4 regions of the Streptomyces sp. NPDC057702 genome follow, and region 2 is predicted to be linked to each of the others. Evidence: riboswitches for the same ligand, from Rfam matches in the RefSeq annotation. Region 2 holds a riboswitch; each other region holds the start of a gene.
The links. A riboswitch is a leader RNA that binds a small molecule or an ion and turns the genes downstream of it on or off. The one in region 2 is predicted to bind cobalamin.

Region 1 (5,000 bases), on a different contig from region 2:
TCGGGGCTCAGGACGCCGTAGACGCTCTCCCCGTTCGCCTCGCCGCCCCCGGGCGTGAGGCTGACGCGCTCGGTCGTGCCGCGCTCCAGGTCGCGCAGGAACAGGTCGTGGACGCCGTTGGCATCGCCCGGCACCACCAGGTGCGAGCGCGAGGCGAAGAGCGCGAAGCGGCCGTCCGCGCTGAGCGAGCCCCGCGTGGCGCCGACGTCCGTGCCATCGGATGTCGTGCTGGCGGCCACGGTCCTCCCGGTGTCCAGGTCGTGGACGTACAGCGGTTCGAAGCGCGGCTTACGCGACCCCGAGGGCCCCGGGGGCTCCACCGACTCCGGGGGCTTCGCCGATCCCGACGCCTGCGGGGTCGCCGACGGCGCCGCCGGCCCGCGCGCCGGGCCCGGACGCGGGTCGCCCACCGGGGTGCGGGAGATGAACCCGACGCGCCGCCCGTCCCCGCTGACCACCGGCTGGGTGGCCGCGCGCGGCGCCTGCGTGCCGTCGCTGTAGACGTTGGCCCGCCGCACGCTCCCCTGCCAGCGGTCGTACGCGAAGATGTCGGCGACTCCGTTGGTGTCGCCGGGCACCAGGTCGGGACGGACGGACTGGAACACCACGGTGCGACCGTTGGCGCTGATCTCCACCATCTGCAGGCCCTTGCCGGGGTCCGGACTGGTCGGCAGCAGCGGCTCGGTGCGGTGGGTGTGGCGGTCGTGCAGGAACAGGTCCTCCTCGGGCAGTTCGTCCGGCGGGGCCTCGGTGCGCCGGGCCGCGAAGGCCAGGAACCTGCCGTCCGCGCTGGCCGACAGTTCGACGACCTCCCACTGGGAGCCGATGAGGTCCAGCCGCTCGACGTGGCCGCTGTCGAGGTCGCGTACGAAGGTGTCCGCGCGGCCGTCGGTGTCGCCGGGCACCACGTGGTCGGCCTCGGTCGTGAAGATCAGCGACCGGCCGTCGGCGCGCAGGGCGTAGCCGTGCGCGTCGCGGTTCAACTGGGCGCCGTCGTGGGCCAGGCCGACCCGCTCCGTCCGCCCCGCGGCGAACCGCCCGGCCTCCCGTCCCCCACCGACCCGCCCGGCCGCACCGACACGTTCGCCGCCGCCGCGCTTCCCGACGGCACGCTCCACGCCGGTCCGTCCGGCCGCGCCACGCTCCGCGCCACCGGGTCCGACGGCCGCCGCCGCGCCCGGCAGCAGTCCGACGGCCAGCCAGGCACCCAGCGCACCCGCCACCGCGCGCCGTGTTCTTCGCCTGATGCTCCGCATCCGTTTCCCACCCCTTCGACTGGTGATGTCCGTCGCCGTCCACGGGCGGCGTGCGCCGCACCCAACTCCGCGTCGCGAGGGGCGTCAACACGCCGGGGACTGTGACAAGCCACCAATCCCCGGGTGCGCGGCCGAGCCGTCCGGCCCTTCATGACAGGCTCGACGGGCCCGCACACCCCTCGATCGGTTAGCACATCCGTACGGCTTTTCCTCGCCCGCGACACAAGATGTGGGGGGACACGCGGCTGCCGACACAAGATGTATGCTCGTGCTCGCTGTCGCCGCAGGGGAATCCGGTGCGAATCCGGAACTGTCCCGCAACGGTGTACGTGTGCCGTTTTGCGCGCCGCTAGTCCGAGGACCTGCCGACAGCGCGCCCACGGCCGGACACGCTTGCCGGCCCTGGGCGTCGCAAACGTCCGGGCCCCGCGGGTTGGGCCGGTGGACGCCGCGTGACAGGCCCGACCTTCAGGTCGCGGCCCGCCCGTGCGCGCCTTCCGCCTCTCCCGCGTGGCCCCCTGCCGAGCGAGGGAGAGCCACACGTGACCATCGCGCCAGCGGACCCCGTTTCACGCGAGTCCGTCTCAGAGTCAGCGGTCGAGGGAGCCGGTACCGCGCTGTTGCGCGTCCTGACCGACCTCACCGCCGACCTGCCCGCCACCGACCCCGGAAAGGTCGCCGCCGCCGCGTTGCGGGGCCGCCATCCCGGTTCTGACGAGGCGGAGTTGCGGTCGCTCGCGACCGAGGCGGCGGCCGGTCTGATCGCCGAGGAACCGCAGTACTCGCGGCTGGCCGCGCGGCTGCTGACCCGGGCCATCGCGGAGGAGGCCGCCGGGCAGGGCGCGGTGTCCTTCTCCACGTCGGTGGCCGTCGGGCACCGCGAGGGGCTGATCGCGGACGAGACGGCGGACTTCGTCCGGGCCCACGCCGCGGCCCTGGACGCGCTGCTGAAGAGGACGAACGCGCCCCAGCACGGGCACGGCGTGGGTCGCGCCGACGACCGCTTCGGCTACTTCGGCCTGCGGACCCTGCACAGCCGCTACCTGCTGCGCCACCCGATCACCCGCCAGGTCATCGAGACCCCGCAGCACTTCCTGCTGCGGGTGGCCTGTGGTCTGGCCGAGGCGGGGTCCGCGCGGGCGCTGGCCGACGTCAGCGAGCTGTACCGGCTGACCAGTTCGCTGGCGTACCTGCCCAGCTCGCCCACGCTCTTCAACTCCGGCACCCGGCACCCGCAGATGTCCTCCTGCTACCTGCTGGACTCGCCGCTGGACGAGCTGGACTCGATCTACGACCGGTACCACCAGGTCGCGCGGCTGTCCAAGCACGCCGGCGGCATCGGCCTGTCGTACTCGCGCATCCGGTCCCGTGGTTCGCTGATCCGTGGCACCAACGGCCACTCCAACGGCATCGTCCCCTTCCTGCGCACGCTGGACGCCTCGGTCGCCGCGGTCAACCAGGGCGGCCGGCGCAAGGGCGCGGCCTGCGTCTACCTGGAGACCTGGCACGCGGACATCGAGGAGTTCCTCGAACTGCGGGACAACACCGGCGAGGAGGCGCGGCGTACGCACAACCTGAACCTCGCGCACTGGATTCCGGACGAGTTCATGCGCCGCGTCGAGGCGGACGAGGACTGGTCGCTGTTCTCCCCGGCCGACGCGCCGGACCTGGTGGACCTGTGGGGCGAGGAGTTCGACGCCGCCTACCGGGCCGCCGAGGCCGCGGGCAGAGCCAGCAAGACGGTGCCCGCCCGGACACTGTACGCGCGGATGATGCGCACCCTCGCGCAGACCGGCAACGGCTGGATGACCTTCAAGGACGCCGCCAACCGCACCGCCAACCAGACCGCCGAGCCCGGCGCGGTCATCCACTCGTCCAACCTGTGCACCGAGATCCTTGAGGTCACCGACGACGGCGAGACGGCGGTGTGCAACCTCGGCTCGGTCAACCTCGCCGCGCACCTGCGCGAGGACGTGGACCCCGCGTCCCTGGCCGACCCGCTGGACGCCGTCGACTGGGCGAAGCTGGACAGCACGGTGCACACCGCGGTCACCTTCCTCGACCGCGTGGTGGACATCAACTTCTACCCGACCGAGCAGGCCGGCACCTCCAACGCCCGCTGGCGGCCGGTGGGCCTGGGCGTCATGGGCCTGCAGGACGTCTTCTTCCGGCTGCGGCTGCCGTTCGACTCGCCGCGCGCCGCCGAGCTGTCCACCCGACTGTCCGAGCGGATCATGCTCGCGGCGTACGAGGCCTCCGCCGACCTGGCCGAGCGCCCGGGCGGGGGCGCCGACGGGCAGGCCCCCGTCGGCCCGCACCCGGCCTGGGAGGCGACCCGCACCGCGCGCGGCGTGCTGCACCCGGACCACTACCCGAGCGCCGCCGCGCACTGGCCCGAGCGCTGGGACGCGCTGCGCGCGCGGATCGCGAGGACCGGCATGCGCAACTCGCTGCTGCTGGCCATCGCGCCGACCGCGACCATCGCCTCGATCGCCGGCGTGTACGAGTGCATCGAGCCGCAGGTCTCCAACCTCTTCAAGCGCGAGACGCTCAGCGGCGAGTTCCTCCAGGTCAACGGCTATCTGGTGGAGGACCTGAAGAAGCTGGGCGTGTGGGACGCGCAGTCCCGCGACGCGCTGCGCGAGGCCAACGGTTCGATCCAGGACTTCGGCTGGGTCCCCCAGGAGGTGCGCGACCTGTACCGCACGGCCTGGGAGGTCCCGCAGCGCGCCCTGATCGACATGGCGGCCGACCGCACGCCGTACCTGGACCAGAGCCAGTCGCTCAACCTCTTCATGGCCTCGCCCACCATCGGCAAGCTCAGCTCGATGTACGCGTACGCCTGGAAGCGCGGCATCAAGACCACGTACTACCTGCGCTCGCGCCCGGCCACCCGCATCGCCCAGTCGGCGCGCGGTGGCGAGGCGGCGGCCAGTGCCCCCGTACCCGCCCAGCAGACGCCCGCCGAAGCCGACGCGGTCGCCTGCTCTCTCGAGAACCCCGAATCCTGCGAGGCATGCCAGTGACCAGCCCGGCCACCACCCCGGCCACCAGCGCCACCCCTGACGCCGCCCGACCCGCCGACGAGGCGGTCAGGCAGCGGAAGAACCTGCTCGACCCGGGCTTCGAACTGACCCTTCGGCCGATGCGCTACCCGGAGTTCTACGACCGCTACCGCGACGCGATCAAGAACACCTGGACCGTCGAGGAGGTGGACCTCAACTCCGACGTCGCCGACCTGGCCAAGCTCTCGCCGGGCGAGCAGCACATGATCGGCCGGCTGGTCGCCTTCTTCGCCACGGGTGACTCCATCGTGGCCAACAACCTCGTGCTCACGCTGTACAAGCACATCAACTCGCCCGAGGCGCGGCTGTACCTGTCGCGGCAGTTGTTCGAGGAGGCCGTGCACGTCCAGTTCTACCTGACGCTGCTGGACACCTACCTCCCCGACCCGGAGGACCGCGCCGCGGCCTTCGACGCCGTCGAGAACATCCCCTCCATCCGCGAGAAGGCGCAGTTCTGCTTCCGGTGGATCGACGAGGTGGAGAAGCTCGACCGGCTGGAGACCAAGGCCGACCGGCGTCGCTTCCTGCTCAACCTGATCTGCTTCGCGGCCTGCATCGAGGGGCTCTTCTTCTACGGGGCGTTCGCCTACGTGTACTGGTTCCGCTCGCGCGGGCTGCTGCACGGCCTGGCGACCGGCACCAACTGGGTCTTCCGCGACGAGTCCATGCACATGGAGTT
Region 2 (5,000 bases):
GCCGGGGTCGTCCACCATCGGTCCGAACCAGTGCTCGACCTGGGCCGCCAGCCCCAGGAAGCTGGGAAGGTCCTTCTCCTGCGCGCGTCTGATGATCACGGGGGCAGCCTGCCAGACGGGCGCCCACCCGCACGGCCCCGGGGCTGGTGCGGGTGGGCGCCCTGCCGGCACGCGGGTGGGCCGGCCCGGCTCGCCGGGCGCGCGCGGCGCCACCCCGGGCGGTCGGGTGTGGCGGCGGCCTGTCACCGGCCGCCGCCTCGACCCCGCCGCCGGGGGGCAGCGGGCTCAGACCGTCGGGCGCAGCCCGGCGAACGCGACCTCCAGGACGGCGTCGACGAAGGCGGCGTCGTAGGGGCCGGGGATGAGGAGGAAGCGGTAGTACATCGGGCCGTAGAGCAGGGCGATCACCGTGTCCAGGTCGATGTCCGACCTCAGTTGGCCCGCCTCCTGGGCCGCGCGCAGGCGCGTGCGGGTGCCGTCCGTCAGTGGCTTGATCCACCGGTCGTGCAGGGCCTGCGCGATGGCGGGGTCGTGCTGGGCCTCACCGACGAGCGCGGCGTACAGCGGCCCGAACGAGCCCGTGCTCAGCAGTGATCGCGAGGCGTTCATCTGGGTGCGCAGGTCGGCCACGATGTCGCCGGTGTCGGGATAGCTGAGGTCGGTCTGGAGGGTGGACAGCAGGGCGTCCAGGAAGACGGCGCCCTTGGAGGGCCAGCGCCGGTACACGGTGTGCTTGCCGACGCCGGCGCGCGCGGTGATGGCCTCGATGCTGAGCTTGGCGTAGCCGACCTCCTGGGCGAGGTCGAGCGTGGCCTGGAGCACGGCCTGGGTGCGGTCGGGGCGACCGCCTGGCGGGGGTTGGGGAGCAGTTGTCACCCACCCACGCTAACCCATCGGCACGGCACGTGCCGTTGACATGAGATCGCCGCATGCTGCACGATCAGCCCGTTCGTACGGCACGGCACGTGCCGTTACGCCGTAGGACCGCAACACACGCACCGTGAACGGAGTCGGATTGTGAACTCGATGCTGCATCTGGACACCAGCGCCCGCCGTCGCTCCCTGAGTCGGGAGGTGGGTGACGCGTTCGCCGCCGCCTGGCGCGCGGCCCATCCGGACGGCACCTACGTCCACCGCGACCTCGCGGCCGACCCGGTGCCGTTCATCGACGAGGCGTGGACCGAGCTGTGCGACCACGTGATCGCCGAGGGGATCACCGACATCGACCGCCTCGGGACAGCGGCACGCACCCCGGCACAGGTCGCGGCCTGGGCGGTGGTCGAGCCGCTGCTCGCCGAACTCGTCGCCGCGGACACCGTCCTGATCGCCACACCGATGTACAACTACTCGGTGCCCGCGCCCCTGAAGGCGTGGCTCGACCAGGTGACGTTCCCGAGGATGTCGCTGGCGGGGCGGCGGTTCGTGGTGGCCACGGCGCGCGGCGGTGCGTACTCGCCGGGCGCCCCGAAGGAGAGGTTCGACTACCAGGAGCGGTATCTGCGGGACTTCTTCGCCGGGCACTTCGCCGTGCGGGACACCGTCTTCGTCAACGCGGAGCTGGCCAACGCGCGGCTCGACCCGAACATGGCCCACCTGCGGGCGAAGCACGAGGAGTCCTACGCCCACGCGCTGGAGCGGGCCCGGACGCTGGGCGGGGAGTACTGAGATGGCCTGGTACCTCCTCGGGCTGGCGAGTCTGGTCGAGATCGCCTGGTCGCAGTCGATCAAGCCGACCCAGAACTTCACCCGCCCGCTGCCCACCCTGCTGTGCTTCGTGCTGATGGCGGTGGCGGTCTACTTCCTCTCCCGTGCCATGCAGACGCTGCCGGTGGGCACCGCCTACGCCGTCTTCACCGGCGCCGGCGCCCTGGGCGCCATCGGCCTGGGCATCGTGGTCCACAAGGACCCCCTGTCCGTGGGCCGGCTGGTCGCCCTGGCCCTCATCCTGGGTGGCGTCGTCCTCGCCCGGGTGACCAACCCGGAGTGAGCCCGCGGCGGGGTGGGCACATCCCGGCGCCCTCCCGCTCGTAGGCGCGGGCCGTCCGACCCGGGGCCGCGTGGAGCGGCGGTGTGTGCGGCCGGACCACGTGGGGGCCGAGGGTGTGGGGCGGGGGGTGTGTCGGCGGGAAGGCGGGGCACGGCCACGTCCGGCCGCGCCTTCCCTTCCCCGCTCAAGGCGGAGTTGGCGGGTGTGGTCGCCGTCGCCAGGACGGCGGCGACCACACGGCGGTGGCCAAAGCCCCGGTCGCCGGCCGGCCTCCTTGTCGGGTGGCCCAGCTCACCCGGCGCGTGACGGGCGCTCTCGCCGCTCGGTCGCGTCTGCCGTTAGGCTGCCCCGTGCAGCAGGTTCGCCCCCGTCCGCCAGGCGGGAGGCGTCGTAAGAGGGAACCCGGTGGGAATCCGGGACTGCCCCGCAGCGGTGAGTGGGAACGACCGCCGTCATACGCACTGGGTCCGTTGGGACCTGGGAAGCGACGGCCAGTAGGTGTCTCGTGTTCAGGGACGCGCCCGCGAGTCCGAAGACCTGCCCGCTGCCCGTGCGCGTACCCACGCGGACGGCTGTTCCGGTGACCTCGCGGGAGGGTCGGCGTGCATACCAGGCGAACGGTCGCGCTGTGCCGCGCGGGGACGTCGCCGCCTGGTGGTCCACTCCTTCGTTCGCGCGTCCGGTCGCCGGGATCTCAGGGATTCATCTCGCGAAGGAGATCTCCGTGACCACCAAGCCCGCAGCCGCGGCAGCACGGGCCACCGTGTACGGCTACCCCCGTCAGGGGCGGAACCGGGAACTGAAGAAGGCGATCGAGGGTTACTGGCAGGGCCGGACCAGCGCCGACGCCCTCACCACCACCGCCGCGACGCTGCGCGCCGAGAACTGGCGCCAGCTCGCCGACGCCGGTGTCCACGAGGTGCCCACCGGCGACTTCTCGTACTACGACCACGTCCTGGACACGACCGTCATGGTCGGCGCGATCCCCGAGCGCCACCGGGCGGCCGTCGCCGCTGACGCGCTGGACGGCTACTTCGCCATGGCGCGCGGCACCCAGGCGGTGGCGCCGCTGGAGATGACGAAGTGGTTCGACACCAACTACCACTATCTGGTGCCCGAGTTGGCCCCGGACACGGTGTTCACGGCCGACTCCACCCAGCAGGTCGCGGAGTTGACGCAGGCCCTCGCGCTGGGGCACACCGCCCGGCCCGTGCTGGTCGGCCCCGTCACCTACCTGCTGCTCGCCAAGCCGGCGCCGGGGGTGGCCGACGACTTCGACCCGCTGACGCTGCTGGACCGGTTGCTGCCGGTGTACGCGGAGGTGCTGGCCGATCTGCGGGCGGCCGGTGCCGAGTGGGTACAGCTCGACGAGCCCGCCCTCACACAGGACCGTTCGCCGGCCGAACTGGGCGCCACCGAGCGCGCCTACCGCGACCTGGGGGCGCTGACCGACCGGCCCAGGCTGTTGGTCGCCTCGTACTTCGACCAGCTCGGCGAGGCCCTGCCGGTGCTCGCCAAGGCGCCCGTGGACGGGCTCGCGCTGGACTTCACGCGGGGCGCGGCGGCCCATCTGGAGGCGCTCGCCGCCGTCGGCGGGCTGCCCGGCAAGCGGCTGGTCGCCGGTGTGGTGGACGGTCGCAATGTCTGGGTGGGTGACCTGGCGGCCTCGCTCACGACCCTGGGCACCCTGTTGGGCCTGGCCGACCGCGTCGACGTGGCCGCCTCCTGCTCACTGCTGCACGTTCCGTTGGACACCGCGCTCGAACGCGACATCGATCCGCAGGTCCTGCGCTGGCTGGCCTTCGCCCGGCAGAAGGTCGCCGAGGTCGTCACCCTGGCCACGGGCCTGGCACGGGGCACGGAGGCGATCGCCGCCGAACTCGCCGCCAACCGCGCCGACCTGGCCTCGCGCGCCCACTCCCGCATCACCCACGACCCCGAGGTCCGGTCGCGCGCCGCCGCCGTCTCCGCGGCCGACGCCCGCCGCTCCCAGCCGTACGCGCTGCGGGCACCGGCACAGCGGGCGCGGCTGAACCTGCCGCTGCTGCCCAGCACGACGATCGGTTCCTTCCCGCAGACCACGGAGTTGCGTACCGCGCGCGCCGACCTGCGCGCGGGTCGGCTGGATACGGCGGGATACGAGGAGCGGGTCCGGGCGGAGATCCGGGAGGTGGTCTCCTTCCAGGAGGCGGCTGGCCTGGACGTGTTGGTGCACGGCGAGGCCGAGCGCAACGACATGGTGCAGTACTTCGCCGAGCAGCTCACCGGCTATCTCGCCACCCAGCACGGCTGGGTCCAGTCGTACGGCACCCGCTATGTGCGGCCCCCGATCCTGGCCGGCGACATCTCCCGCCCGGCGCCGATGACGGTGCGGTGGACGACGTACGCCCAGTCCCTCACCGACCGGCCGGTCAAGGGCATGCTGACCGGCCCGGTGACGATGCTGGCCTGGTCCTTCGTCCGTGACGACCAGCCGCTGGGCGAGACCGCGCGCCAGGTGGCGCTGGCACTGCGGGACGAGGTGGCCGACCTGGAGGCGGCGGGCACCCTTGTCATCCAGGTGGACGAGCCTGCGCTGCGCGAGTCGCTGCCGCTGCGGGCCGCCGACCGGGACGCGTACCTGGCGTGGGCGACGGAGGCGTTCCGGCTCACCACGGCCGGTGTGGAGCCGGCGACGCAGATCCACACCCACATGTGCTACGCCGAGTTCGGCGACATCGTGCGGGCCATCGACGACTTGGACGCCGATGTCATCAGCCTGGAGGCGGCCCGCTCGCACATGCGGGTGGCCCGCGAGCTGGCCGCGCACGGCTATCCGCGCGAGGCGGGCCCGGGGGTGTACGACATCCACTCGCCGCGTGTGCCGAGTGCGGAGGAGGCCGCCGCGCTGCTGCGGACGGGCCTGAGGGCCATTCCGGCCGAGCGGCTGTGGGTCAACCCGGACTGCGGGCTCAAGACCCGGGGTTGGCCCGAGACCAGGGAGTCGCTGGCGAGTTTGGTCGCCGCGGCCCGT
Region 3 (5,000 bases), on a different contig from region 2:
AGGCGTCCGGGCCGGGCAGGTCGAAGCGGGCGCTCAGCTCGGCGCCGACCAGGGTCCAGGTGTCGGTCGAGCTGATCAGGCCGCGCAGCCGGGGCAGCGTGGCCAGGTGGGCGGCCACCCGCTCGGTGTCGAAGGTGTCGATCTCCACGACGTCCAGGGCGCCGGCGGGCAGCCGCTCCAACTCGTACGCGTAGTACGTGGGGTCGCGGGTCAGCAGGCACAGCCGCTCGCCGAGCGCGTCGGCGGCGCGCACCAGGTGTCCCAGGCCGAAGGTGAGTGACTCCAGGCAGACCACGGTCATGCCGCCTGCTCCTTTGGGGGGGTGGGGCACGCGCCGCGGTTCCACGCCATCGTGGACCAGGGCATGCGCATCTCCTGCGGGTCGGTGACCTCGGCGGGCCGCAGGTCGGCCGGGTCCAGGGCCTCGGTGTGGCGGGCGAAGACGTCGTCGACGTAGCGGTGTCCGGTGTCGGCGGCGATGACCAGGTGCAGCCGGTCGGGGCGGCGGCGGGCGTCGTCGAGCGCGGCCAGGTAGGCGGCGCCGGTGGACAGCCCGGCGAAGACGGCGTGTTCGCGCAGCAGGGCGACGGCGCCGGACAGGGCGTGCCGGAAGTCCATCCAGTGGATGGCGTCGTACAGCTCGTGCCGGACGTTGTCGAAGACGATCGCGGAGCCGATGCCGGCGATGATGGCCCGCGGGTCGTGGTGGTCCTGGCTGCCGAAGGTGACGCTGCCGAACGGCTGCACCCCCACCAGGCGTACGCCCGGGTCGGCGCGGCGCAGGTGGGTGACGAGGCCGCCGGTGGAGGCGCCCGAGCCGACGCCGCCGACCACGGCCAGCGGCCGGTCGGGGAAGGCCGCCGCGAGCAGGTCGGCGACCTCGCGGTAGCCCAGGTAGTGGATGGCGTCGTGGTACTGGCGCATCCAGTGGACGTCGGGGCGTTCGGCGAGGATCTCGCGCACCCGCCGCACGCGCAGCTCCTGGTCGAGTCCCAGGTCGGCCGAGGGCGGCACCTGTTCCACGGTGGCGCCTAGGATCTCCAGTTGGGCGCGCGTGGTGGCGTCCACCGTGGTGGAGGCCACGATGTGGCAGCGCATGCCGTAGCGGTGACAGGCCAGCGCCAGGGCGTGCGCGTAGATGCCGCTGGAGCTGTCGACGAGCGTCTGGCCGGGGCGTACGGTGCCCCGGTCCAGGAGGTGGCGGACGGCCGCGAGCGCCGAGTAGATCTTCATCGACTCGAAGCGGATCAGAGCCGTGCCGTCGGTGAGGCGGACCAGGTCGGGGACCTTCAGGGCGTCGGCGATGTGGGGGTGGATCACCCGTAGCCTCCTTGGGCGAATGAGCACTGGTGACCGAGCGAGTGGAAGAAGGCGGACAGCTCGGACTTGGTGTCGGCGGGGGGTCGGCGGGCGAAGAGGTAGCCGATCAGGGAGCCGGTGTGGGCGACGAAGACCCCGTCGGCCCCGAACCGTTCGCGCTGGGCCAGCACACTGGCGAACGTCCGCTTGGGCAGCACCTGTTGGGAGAGCGTGGCGCTGGCGGTCGCGGCGCGCGCGACGGCGGCCGGGTCGGCGGTCTCGAAGCCCTTGAGGAGGTCGGTCAGGCACCGCTCGTACTCCGTCGCGCGCCGCGCGTAGTGCCCCAGCAGGCGCGCGGTGACGGCCGCGGTGTCCACGGTGCCGGGTTCGGTGACGAAGGCGGTGTGGAAGCCGATGTCCGCGCCGAGCCGGCGCACGACGCGGTGCCGCGCGCTCAGGTGCAGCGCGAACTCGTCCAGGAAGACGCTGTCGGCCCGCTCGATCGCCGCCAGCACGCGGGTCACCACGCGCTGGTCGTAGGGAAGGCCGAAGACGCGGAACAGGCAGCGCAGGGTCGCCACGATGTCGGCGGTCGAGCTGGCCATGCCCACGCCGACGCACAGTTCGGAGTGGGCGCTCCAGCGGCCCGGCGGCAGCCGCAGCCCGAAGTGGTCCAGGAACAGGCGCGCCGCCCGCGCGGCCTTCTCGCCCGGAAGCGGGGCCTGCGGCTGGTCGGCGCCCGGGGTGAAGTACACCCAGGAGTGGCGGTCCACGGGGAAGGAGACGAGCGCGATGTCGGGGGTGCCGCCGGCGCGTAGCGGCCCCTGGTAGAGCTCGCCCAGCGTGCCGTGGCAGACGCCGGCGGCGCGGTGGGGGCCGGGCGTCGCGCCGGGGCCCGGGGCGGGCGGAGTGGCCGGGGGTGGCGGGTCGGCCGGGGGTGGCGGTGGTGCGGGCCGGGGCCGGGGTGAGTGGGTCGCCGGCCGGTCCGGGCGCGGACTTCCGTGGCCGTGCACGCGTCCTCCCTCGTCATCCCGCGCCCCGAGCGCCGACTGGGAGGAAGCGACGGCCCCGGGCCAAGAGCCCGTCGAACCGTCTGTACCGCCGACCCAGTCCTCGAGGTCACCGTGCACGGCACGCGCGGGTGGCGCGTGCGCGGTTGGCAGGTCTTCGGACTCGTGGAACGACCTGCCGGACTTCCGACGGGCACCTACGGGCCGCCGCGCTCCGGGGCCGTCCGGGCCCGGTACGACGACGGCGTTCGTTCTCACTCACCGTTGCGGGACAGTCCCGGATTCCCACCGGGTTCCCTCTTGCGACGCGCCACGGCGAGCGTGGCGCGAACCAACTGCGCGTATCAGCGTAGGGGCGCTCGCGCTCCTTGCGACAGAGCGGGTTCGCGCCTTGTCCTGATGTGGCTGTCGTGTCCTGATGCGCGTGGTGTACGAGGGGTGTGAGGTGTGTTAGATGCGCGCGACGCTCGGCGACGGCCCGCGCTGCGGGTGGGGCGCGCGCGAGCGGGTCAGCGGTGGTGCGGGTCCCCGGGCCGGGGGCGAGTGTCGGGGGTCGAGGGTGGGGGCCTGGGTGTGGGGTGCGACGGGTGGGGTCGGTTCGCGCGGTGGCGGCGAACCCTTGGCGGAAGGCCGTTCATGATCGATAGTTGCGCGAGCACGATCGACAGGTGCGCGCGGTGGCGCACCCCGCGACCGCCCCGTTGGAGGCCCGCCCATGGAATCGCCCGCGCGTACCCGCGTCTCGGCCTACGCCATCGCCGTCGCGGACGGCCGGCTGTTGCTGACTCGGCTCTCCGCCGCCTCGCCCGTCTTCGCCCCGGGCCTGTGGCACCTGCCGGGCGGCGGGATCGACCCCGGTGAGCAACCGGCGCGGGCGTTGGCCCGCGAACTGCGCGAGGAGACCGGGCGGGAGCTGCTCGACGCGCGGTTGGTCGGCGCGCACAGCTACGCGGCGCACCGGCTCGGCGTCCGCTGGCACCTGGTGGGCCTCTTCTACGCCGTGACCCTGGCGCCCGGCCCGCTACGGGTGACCGAGGTGGACGGCGCGACGGCCGCGGTGGCCTGGCTGCCGCTGTCCGACCTGGACCCCGCGTCGCTGTCCCCGGCCGCCCGCGACGCCCTGCCCCTGCTCGACGCGACGGCTCCGCCCACCCTCGAACGCCACCCGTAGCGGTCGCGCGGACAGGTGCTCCGCGCTGCCCAGCTCCTCGCGCCCCGGGGCCGCGGCGAACGGAGCGCCGAGCGATCCACGGGCGAAGGTACGAGGCACCGGGCGGATGTCCGGCCCGCGTGCCCCTCCTGGTAGCGTGCCCGGCATGTCCGCTGCTTCGTGTGCGGCCGGTTGTGCCGCTGTGACCAGGACGTCCCGCTAGCGGCGGGGCGTTCGACTCACACCTTCCTCGACGTCCAGCCGCTTCGTGATCCATCCGGAGCGGCACGTTCGTGCTGCTCAGAGCTTCCTCTGAGCAACGGAGCACCTGATGTTCCCAGACATCCTCCCCTCACGCGGGCACAGCCCGTCCTCGGCACGCGCATGGCTGGTGCTGTGCGCGATGTCCATGTTGCAGTTCTTCATCGCGGTTGACGTGACCGTGGTCAACATCGCCCTGCCCTCGATCGGCGACGGCTTCGACGTCGACGGGCACACGCTGACCTGGGTCGTGGTCGGCTACACGGTCACCGGTGGCGGGTTGCTGGCGCTCGGTGGCCGGTTGAGCGATCTGCTCGGGCGGCGGCGCGTACTGCTGCTCGGCACCGGCCTGTTCGGCGCCGCTTCCCTGCTGGCCGGCCTGGCCCCCACGTTCTCGCTGCTGGTGGTCGCGCGCCTGCTGCAGGGTGCGGGCGAGGCTGTCGCGCTGCCTGCCGCGATGGCCACCATCGTCCTGATGTTCCCCGAAGGCCCGCGTCGGTCGCGGGCCCTGAGCGTGTGGGCGGCGGTGGCCAGTTGCGGTCTCGTGCTCGGTTTCGTGCTGTCCGGCGTCATCACCGCGCACCTGGGGTGGCGGTGGATCTTCCTGGTCTCGGTCCCGTTCATCGTGGTCGTGCTGCTGGCGGCCAGCTTCCTGATCGAGGGGGACCGGCCCGTGGCCGGGGAGGCCCCGCCGGTGGACCTGCCCGGTGCGCTGCTGCTGACCGCCTGTCCGCTGTTGTTCACCTTCGGCGTGGTCGAGGCCGGCGAGTCCGGCACGCCCGCCTGGGTGGTCCCGGGGGCACTGGCCGGGGCGGTGGCCGCCGGGGTCGGGTTCGTGCGGGTCGAGGCCCGCTCGCCCCACCCGCTGCTGCCGCCGCGCTTCTTCGCCCACCGCACGAGGGCGGCGGCCAACCTGGTCACGATGCTGCTGAGCGGCGCGTTGTCGACCTCGTTTCTGTTGTTCACCTTCTCTCTGCAGGGCCGGTTGGGCCTCGGCCCGCTCGGCGCGGGACTGATGATGCTGCCCCTGGCGGTCTCGTTGATCGTGTTCTCCCTGCTCGTGCCCCGGCTGCTGGGCCGCTGGGGGGCCCGCGCGTGTGTGCTGGCCGGCCTCGGGTTCACCGCGACGGCGATGGCCGTGATCGCGCTGGTCTCGGCCTCGCGGGCAGGCGGGGTGGCGATGGTTTTGGCCATGCTCCTGATCTCGGCCGGGATGGGGTTCGGCCTCGTGGGGCTCCAGTACATCGCGGTCAGCGGCGTCACCGACGAGGACGCCGGGA
Region 4 (5,000 bases), on a different contig from region 2:
CCCAGGCCGCTCGCGTACGGCAGGACGCCGTAGGTGGGCCGCCCGGTGAGTCCGCGCAACATGTCCAGGCCCGGCGCGAGCAGGCTCACGTCGCCCCGGAACTTGTTGACCAGATACCCGGCGACCAGCTCCTGGTCCTCGGGCGAGAGCAGCGCGGTGGTGCCGAAGAACTGGGCGAAGACCCCGCCCCGGTCGATGTCCCCGACCACCACCACCGGCAGCCGGGCGGCCCGCGCGATGCCCATGTTCACGATGTCGGTGCGCCGTAGGTTGATCTCCGCCGGGCTGCCCGCGCCCTCGCAGATCACCGCGTCGTACGTGCGCCGCAGCTCCTCCAGGCAGGCCACGACCGGTTCGAAGAGCTGCTCCCGCCCGCCTGGCAGGGGGCCCGTCCCGTCCGCGCCGTCCGCTCCCGGCCGCCGGTCGCCGAAGAAGCCGCGCGCGCTGAGTTCGCCCACCGGCCTGCCCAGCAGCACGACCTGGCTGGAACGGTCGCCGCCCGGCTTGAGCAGCACGGGGTTCATCAGCGCGGTCGGCTCCACGCGGGCGGCCTGCGCCTGCATCGCCTGCGCCCGCCCGATCTCCGCGCCCTCGCGGGTGACGAAGGAGTTGAGGGACATGTTCTGCCCCTTGAACGGCGCGACCTTCACGCCCTGGCGTACCAGCCAGCGGCAGATGCCCGCCGTCACGACGCTCTTGCCGGCGTCCGACGTCGTCCCGGCGACCAGCAGTCCGCCGCCCACGCGCCCCACCCCTCTCATCGGTCCCCCTGGTGCGTGCCCACGGTGAGGGCGTCGTACGCGAGGCGTCCCGCGACGGTCACCACCAGGGCGAGCGCGCTCACCCGCCGCGAGAGCCGTACGGCCCGTTCGATGTCGGCCACCTCGACCGGCCGCCCGTGCCCGCCGAGTACCGGCCGGTGCTCGACGCGACCGGCGTAGGCGAGCGTGCCGCCCAGCCGTACGCCGAGCGCTCCGGCGAACGCCGCCTCCACCGGGCCCGCGTTGGGGCTCGGATGGCGGCGCGCGTCGCGCCGTACGGTGCGCCAGGCGGCGCGCGGGTCGGGCCCGGCGAGGACGGTCAGGGCGGCGGTGAGCCGCGCGCCGGGCCAGCCGGCCATGTCGTCGAGCCGGGCCGAGGCCCAGCCGAACCGCAGGTAGCGCGGCGAGCGGTGGCCGACCATCGCGTCCAGGGTGTTCACGGCCCGAAAGCCGAGCAGTCCCGGTACGCCGCCGACCGCGCCCCACACCAGGGCGCCGACCACCGCGTCCGAGGTGTTCTCGGCGACCGACTCCACCACCGCCCGCGCCATCTGCTGGGCGTCCAGGGCCTGCGGGTCGCGGCCACACAGCCGGGGCAGCGCGTCCCGGGCCGCCGTCACGTCCCGCGCGGCCAGCGCGGCACCGATCGCCCGGGCCTCGCGGCCGAGCGAGGTGCCGCCGAGCACCGTCCAGGTGGCGGCGGCGGTCAGCGCCACCTCGCCGGCGAGACGGGCACGCCCGACAGGAGCCCCGGGCCGGCCGCTCGGGCGGCCCACGGCGCGCGTCAACAGGGCCCCGGCGAGCACGGCGCCGCCCGCGCACACGGCGGTGTGCAGCGTTCCGCGCCCCCGGTCGTCGCGCCACAGCCGCCGCTCCACGGCACCGGCGGCGCGCCCGAACGCGGCCACCGGGTGGGCGCGCCGTGGATCGCCGACGATCCGGTCACCGAGGAAGCCGAGGGCGGCACCGCAGGCGTACGCGAAGGAAGGGGTACGCATCGGTCAGTTCGCGCTCGTGCCTCGGCGGGGGAGGGGCGCCGCACCGCGCCGCGCGCCCACGGGGCGGCGGCCGGCTGGCGGCGGGACGGGGGGCGCTGGGCGGCGGCAGGCCATGGCGGTGTGTCCTCACTCAGGGTCCGCGCCCTGGCTCGACGTGATCGGCGACGAGAGTCTCCTGGCTCCCGGATCGACGCCGCACCCCGGCCTTCCAGCCCGCGGGTGCGAGCCGTGACCATGCGCTGGGGGAGCGCTCCCCGGTGACAGTGGCGGGACCGCGCCGGACTCACACCGGCTTCCTCTGCTGTCGCCGTTTGGCCCCGGCAGTCCACCACGGCCCGGGAAGACCCGTCAACTCGCCGTTGACCTGCGACGGGACGCCCCGACGGGCGCCGCCGACCCCGCGTCGCGCACGGCACGGGTCGGGGCGGACGGTCACGGTCGACCATCCGCCCCGGGTGCGCCTGGGTTCAGGCGACGATCAGATAGATCCCGTACGCCACGGCCGCCGCGCACAGCGCGAAGCACGCGTACGCGCCGGAGCGGGCCAGCGCGCCGGGGCCCGAGGCCGTGCCGGTCGCCGCGTCGGAGGAGGGCTTGGCCGAGGTGCCGACGATGCCGAGGGTGAAGACGCCGACCATGGCGACGGTCACCACCAGGCTCACGCCGAAGACCTGACCGAGTGCGGCCCAGTCGATGTTCATGGCACTGCTTCCTTGTCGTCTGCGGTGGCTGTCTCGTCATGCCCCGCCCGGCTCGGGCGGTTCGCGCCGCCGGCACGCCCCCGCGCGGGTCGGGCCGGACTCCCGGCCGGTCCGACCCACGGGGCCGTGGTCGGGCGGTGGGCGGTCAGACCGTGGCGGCCGGGGTGGGGGTGGCGGACGCCGCGTCCTGGCGCGCCTGCCGGTCGGCGCCGGTGGGCTGCGCCGGTACGGCGTCGGTCATCGGCGGGCCCGTGACGTCGGTCGGTCGCGGCGCGGGGTCGGTGGCGGACTGGGCGAGTGCCGCCTCGGTGGGCGGCGGGGCGACGCTGCGGACGGCGGCGGTCACCACCCCGACCGGCTCGGCGGCGACGCCGGCCGCGCCGGGGGCGGCCACGGTCACGGCGACCGGGGCCGGCGTGGTGGTGGCGTCCTCGATGTCGTTGACGTTGGTGTGGTCGATCGGCTGGCGACGCGAGGCCAGCCAGATGGCGCCGCAGGCGATGACGGCCAGTACGGCGACCGTGGCCACGCCCCAGTCGCCCTGGTCGGCCAGGAGCGCGGCGGCGCCGGCGACCAGCCCGGCGGCCGGGAGCGTGAGGCCCCAGGCGACGACCATCCGTCCGGCGGTGGACCAGCGGACCACGCCACCCTTGCGACCCAGGCCCGAGCCCATCACGGAACCGGAGCAGACCTGGGTGGTGGAGAGCGCGAAGCCCAGGTGCGAGGAGGCCAGGATCACGGTCGCGGCGCCGGTCTGGGCGGCGAAGCCCTGCGGCGGCTGGATGTCGGTGAGTCCCTTGCCCATGGTGCGGATGATGCGCCAGCCGCCGAGGTAGGTGCCGAGCGCGATGGCCAGGCCGGCCGAGACGATGACCCACATCGGCGGGTCCGAGGCGGGCGCGACGACGCCGCCGGTGACCAGGGCCAGGGTGATGACGCCCATCGTCTTCTGCGCGTCGTTGGTGCCGTGCGCGAGCGAGACCAGGGCGGCCGAGGCGATCTGCCCGGCGCGGTAGCCCTTCGCGGTGTCCTGGGGGTCGCGGTCGCGGGCGATGCGGTAGGTGAGCCGGGTGGCGACCAGGGCGGCGACGCCGGCCACCAGCGGGGCCGCGACCGCGGGGATGAGGACCTTCATGACGACCGCGTCGCCGTTGACCCCGTCCATGCCGACGGAGACCAGGGTGGCGCCGATCAGGCCGCCGAAGAGGGCGTGCGAGGAGCTGGAGGGCAGCCCCGCGAGCCAGGTCAACAGGTTCCAGACGATGGCGCCGACCAGACCGGCGAAGATCACTTCCGGTTGGATACCGGACCCCTCGTCGATGATGCCGCCGGAGATGGTCTTGGCGACCTCGACCGACAGGAACGCGCCGACGAGGTTGAGTACCGCCGACATGGCCACCGCGGTCTTCGGCCGCAGCGCCCCCGTCGAAATGGTGGTGGCCATGGCGTTGGCCGTGTCGTGGAAGCCGTTTGTGAAGTCGAACACCAAGGCCGTGATGATCACGATCCCGATGAGAAGCGTGATGTGTTCCATTCACCCAGGCAATCGTTGAGGGAGCAACGTCCCGGCGACCGTAGGTACGAAGAGTGAACGGAAGATGAACTAGGCGGGGCTTGGTGGTGACGCGCCCCGGCGGGTGTGGAGGGGGTCAGCGGGGGACGTCCATTGGCCGCCCTAAACCCGCAGGTCAGAGCCTCGATACGAGCCTGCCGCAAGCCTCAATTCGCTGTACATGTAGCGGACATCGGATGTCCCCTCCCGGTTCTCCTGGCACGCGTATGAGGCGGCTGCTCGCACGGTCCGTGACACCCCGCGAGGAGTGGGCGGCGGGTGCTGGGCTACGGGTCGCGGGTGCGCTGGGGCGGTGGCGTCGCGGGACCGTGGCGCGCCGCCAGATGGCGGGGGCGCGGGTTCACGCGCCGAGTCCGCGCGGTGGAGGAGGGGTGCCGGCCGCGCGTCCGAAGGCGGGTCACGGGTCGCGGGCTCGGCCCCGACCGTGGCAGGCCGGCTGTGCGGGGCCGCGCGGTGCGAGGCGAAGGGGTGCGGGCTCCGAGCGGTGGGACCCGCCCCGGGCCGGGCCCCGGCCACGGGTCACGGATCGCCGCCCGGCGCGTGGGCGACGGGGACCTGACAGGATCAGGCCCGGAGGTGGTCCCATGGCGGACGAGCGAGACGAACGGCGGGACGCGGCGCCCGCACCGGACCGGGCCGATCCGGACGCCGCGCCCCCGCCGGGTGCGGCCGCCGCCCCACCATCCGCGTCGCGTCGGCTGGCCCCCGACGTCGCGCCCCCGCCCACGCGGTCGGCGTGGGCCCCCTCCTCGGCCGTCGCGGGGGACGCGGAAGAGGCCGCCGAACTGGCGCGGACCTGGCGCGAGGTGATCGTCACGGCCCGGCGCACCACGCGGGAGGGGCTGGTCGTCGGCACCTCGGGCAACGTCTCGGCGCGGGTGGGCGGCATCGTGCTGGTCACCCCGAGCGGCGTGCCGTACGACGAACTCGGGCCACGGGACGTCGTCGGCGTCGACCTCGACGGCCG

Region 1: another riboswitch for cobalamin. It lies ahead of ACFVFR_RS18180 (ribonucleoside-diphosphate reductase subunit alpha); the one in region 2 lies ahead of metE (5-methyltetrahydropteroyltriglutamate--homocysteine S-methyltransferase).
Region 3: another riboswitch for cobalamin. It lies ahead of ACFVFR_RS06530 (hypothetical protein); the one in region 2 lies ahead of metE (5-methyltetrahydropteroyltriglutamate--homocysteine S-methyltransferase).
Region 4: another riboswitch for cobalamin. It lies ahead of ACFVFR_RS30290 (cobalamin biosynthesis protein); the one in region 2 lies ahead of metE (5-methyltetrahydropteroyltriglutamate--homocysteine S-methyltransferase).

Annotation. Positions count from the first base shown of each region.
Region 1 covers NZ_JBHVJC010000022.1:471-5,470, reverse strand. The annotation lists gene ACFVFR_RS18185 (TolB family protein) at 1-1,223, opposite strand, end outside; cobalamin riboswitch at 1,502-1,641, shown strand; gene ACFVFR_RS18180 (ribonucleoside-diphosphate reductase subunit alpha) at 1,799-4,282, shown strand; gene ACFVFR_RS18175 (ribonucleotide-diphosphate reductase subunit beta) at 4,273-5,000, shown strand, end outside.
Region 2 covers NZ_JBHVJC010000005.1:265,822-270,821, forward strand. The annotation lists gene ACFVFR_RS05750 (GNAT family N-acetyltransferase) at 1-99, opposite strand, end outside; gene ACFVFR_RS05755 (TetR/AcrR family transcriptional regulator) at 286-876, opposite strand; gene ACFVFR_RS05760 (FMN-dependent NADH-azoreductase) at 1,027-1,665, shown strand; gene ACFVFR_RS05765 (DMT family transporter) at 1,667-1,987, shown strand; cobalamin riboswitch at 2,328-2,547, shown strand; gene metE (5-methyltetrahydropteroyltriglutamate--homocysteine S-methyltransferase) at 2,712-5,000, shown strand, end outside.
Region 3 covers NZ_JBHVJC010000006.1:210,709-215,708, forward strand. The annotation lists gene ACFVFR_RS06520 (ATP-grasp domain-containing protein) at 1-301, opposite strand, end outside; gene ACFVFR_RS06525 (cysteine synthase family protein) at 298-1,320, opposite strand; gene ACFVFR_RS06530 (hypothetical protein) at 1,317-2,312, opposite strand; cobalamin riboswitch at 2,440-2,660, opposite strand; gene ACFVFR_RS06535 (NUDIX hydrolase) at 3,025-3,480, shown strand; gene ACFVFR_RS06540 (MFS transporter) at 3,863-5,000, shown strand, end outside.
Region 4 covers NZ_JBHVJC010000058.1:13,796-18,795, reverse strand. The annotation lists gene ACFVFR_RS30295 (cobyric acid synthase) at 1-761, opposite strand, end outside; gene ACFVFR_RS30290 (cobalamin biosynthesis protein) at 758-1,759, opposite strand; cobalamin riboswitch at 1,928-2,059, opposite strand; gene ACFVFR_RS30285 (hypothetical protein) at 2,227-2,460, opposite strand; gene ACFVFR_RS30280 (anion permease) at 2,606-3,994, opposite strand; gene ACFVFR_RS30275 (class II aldolase/adducin family protein) at 4,819-5,000, shown strand, end outside.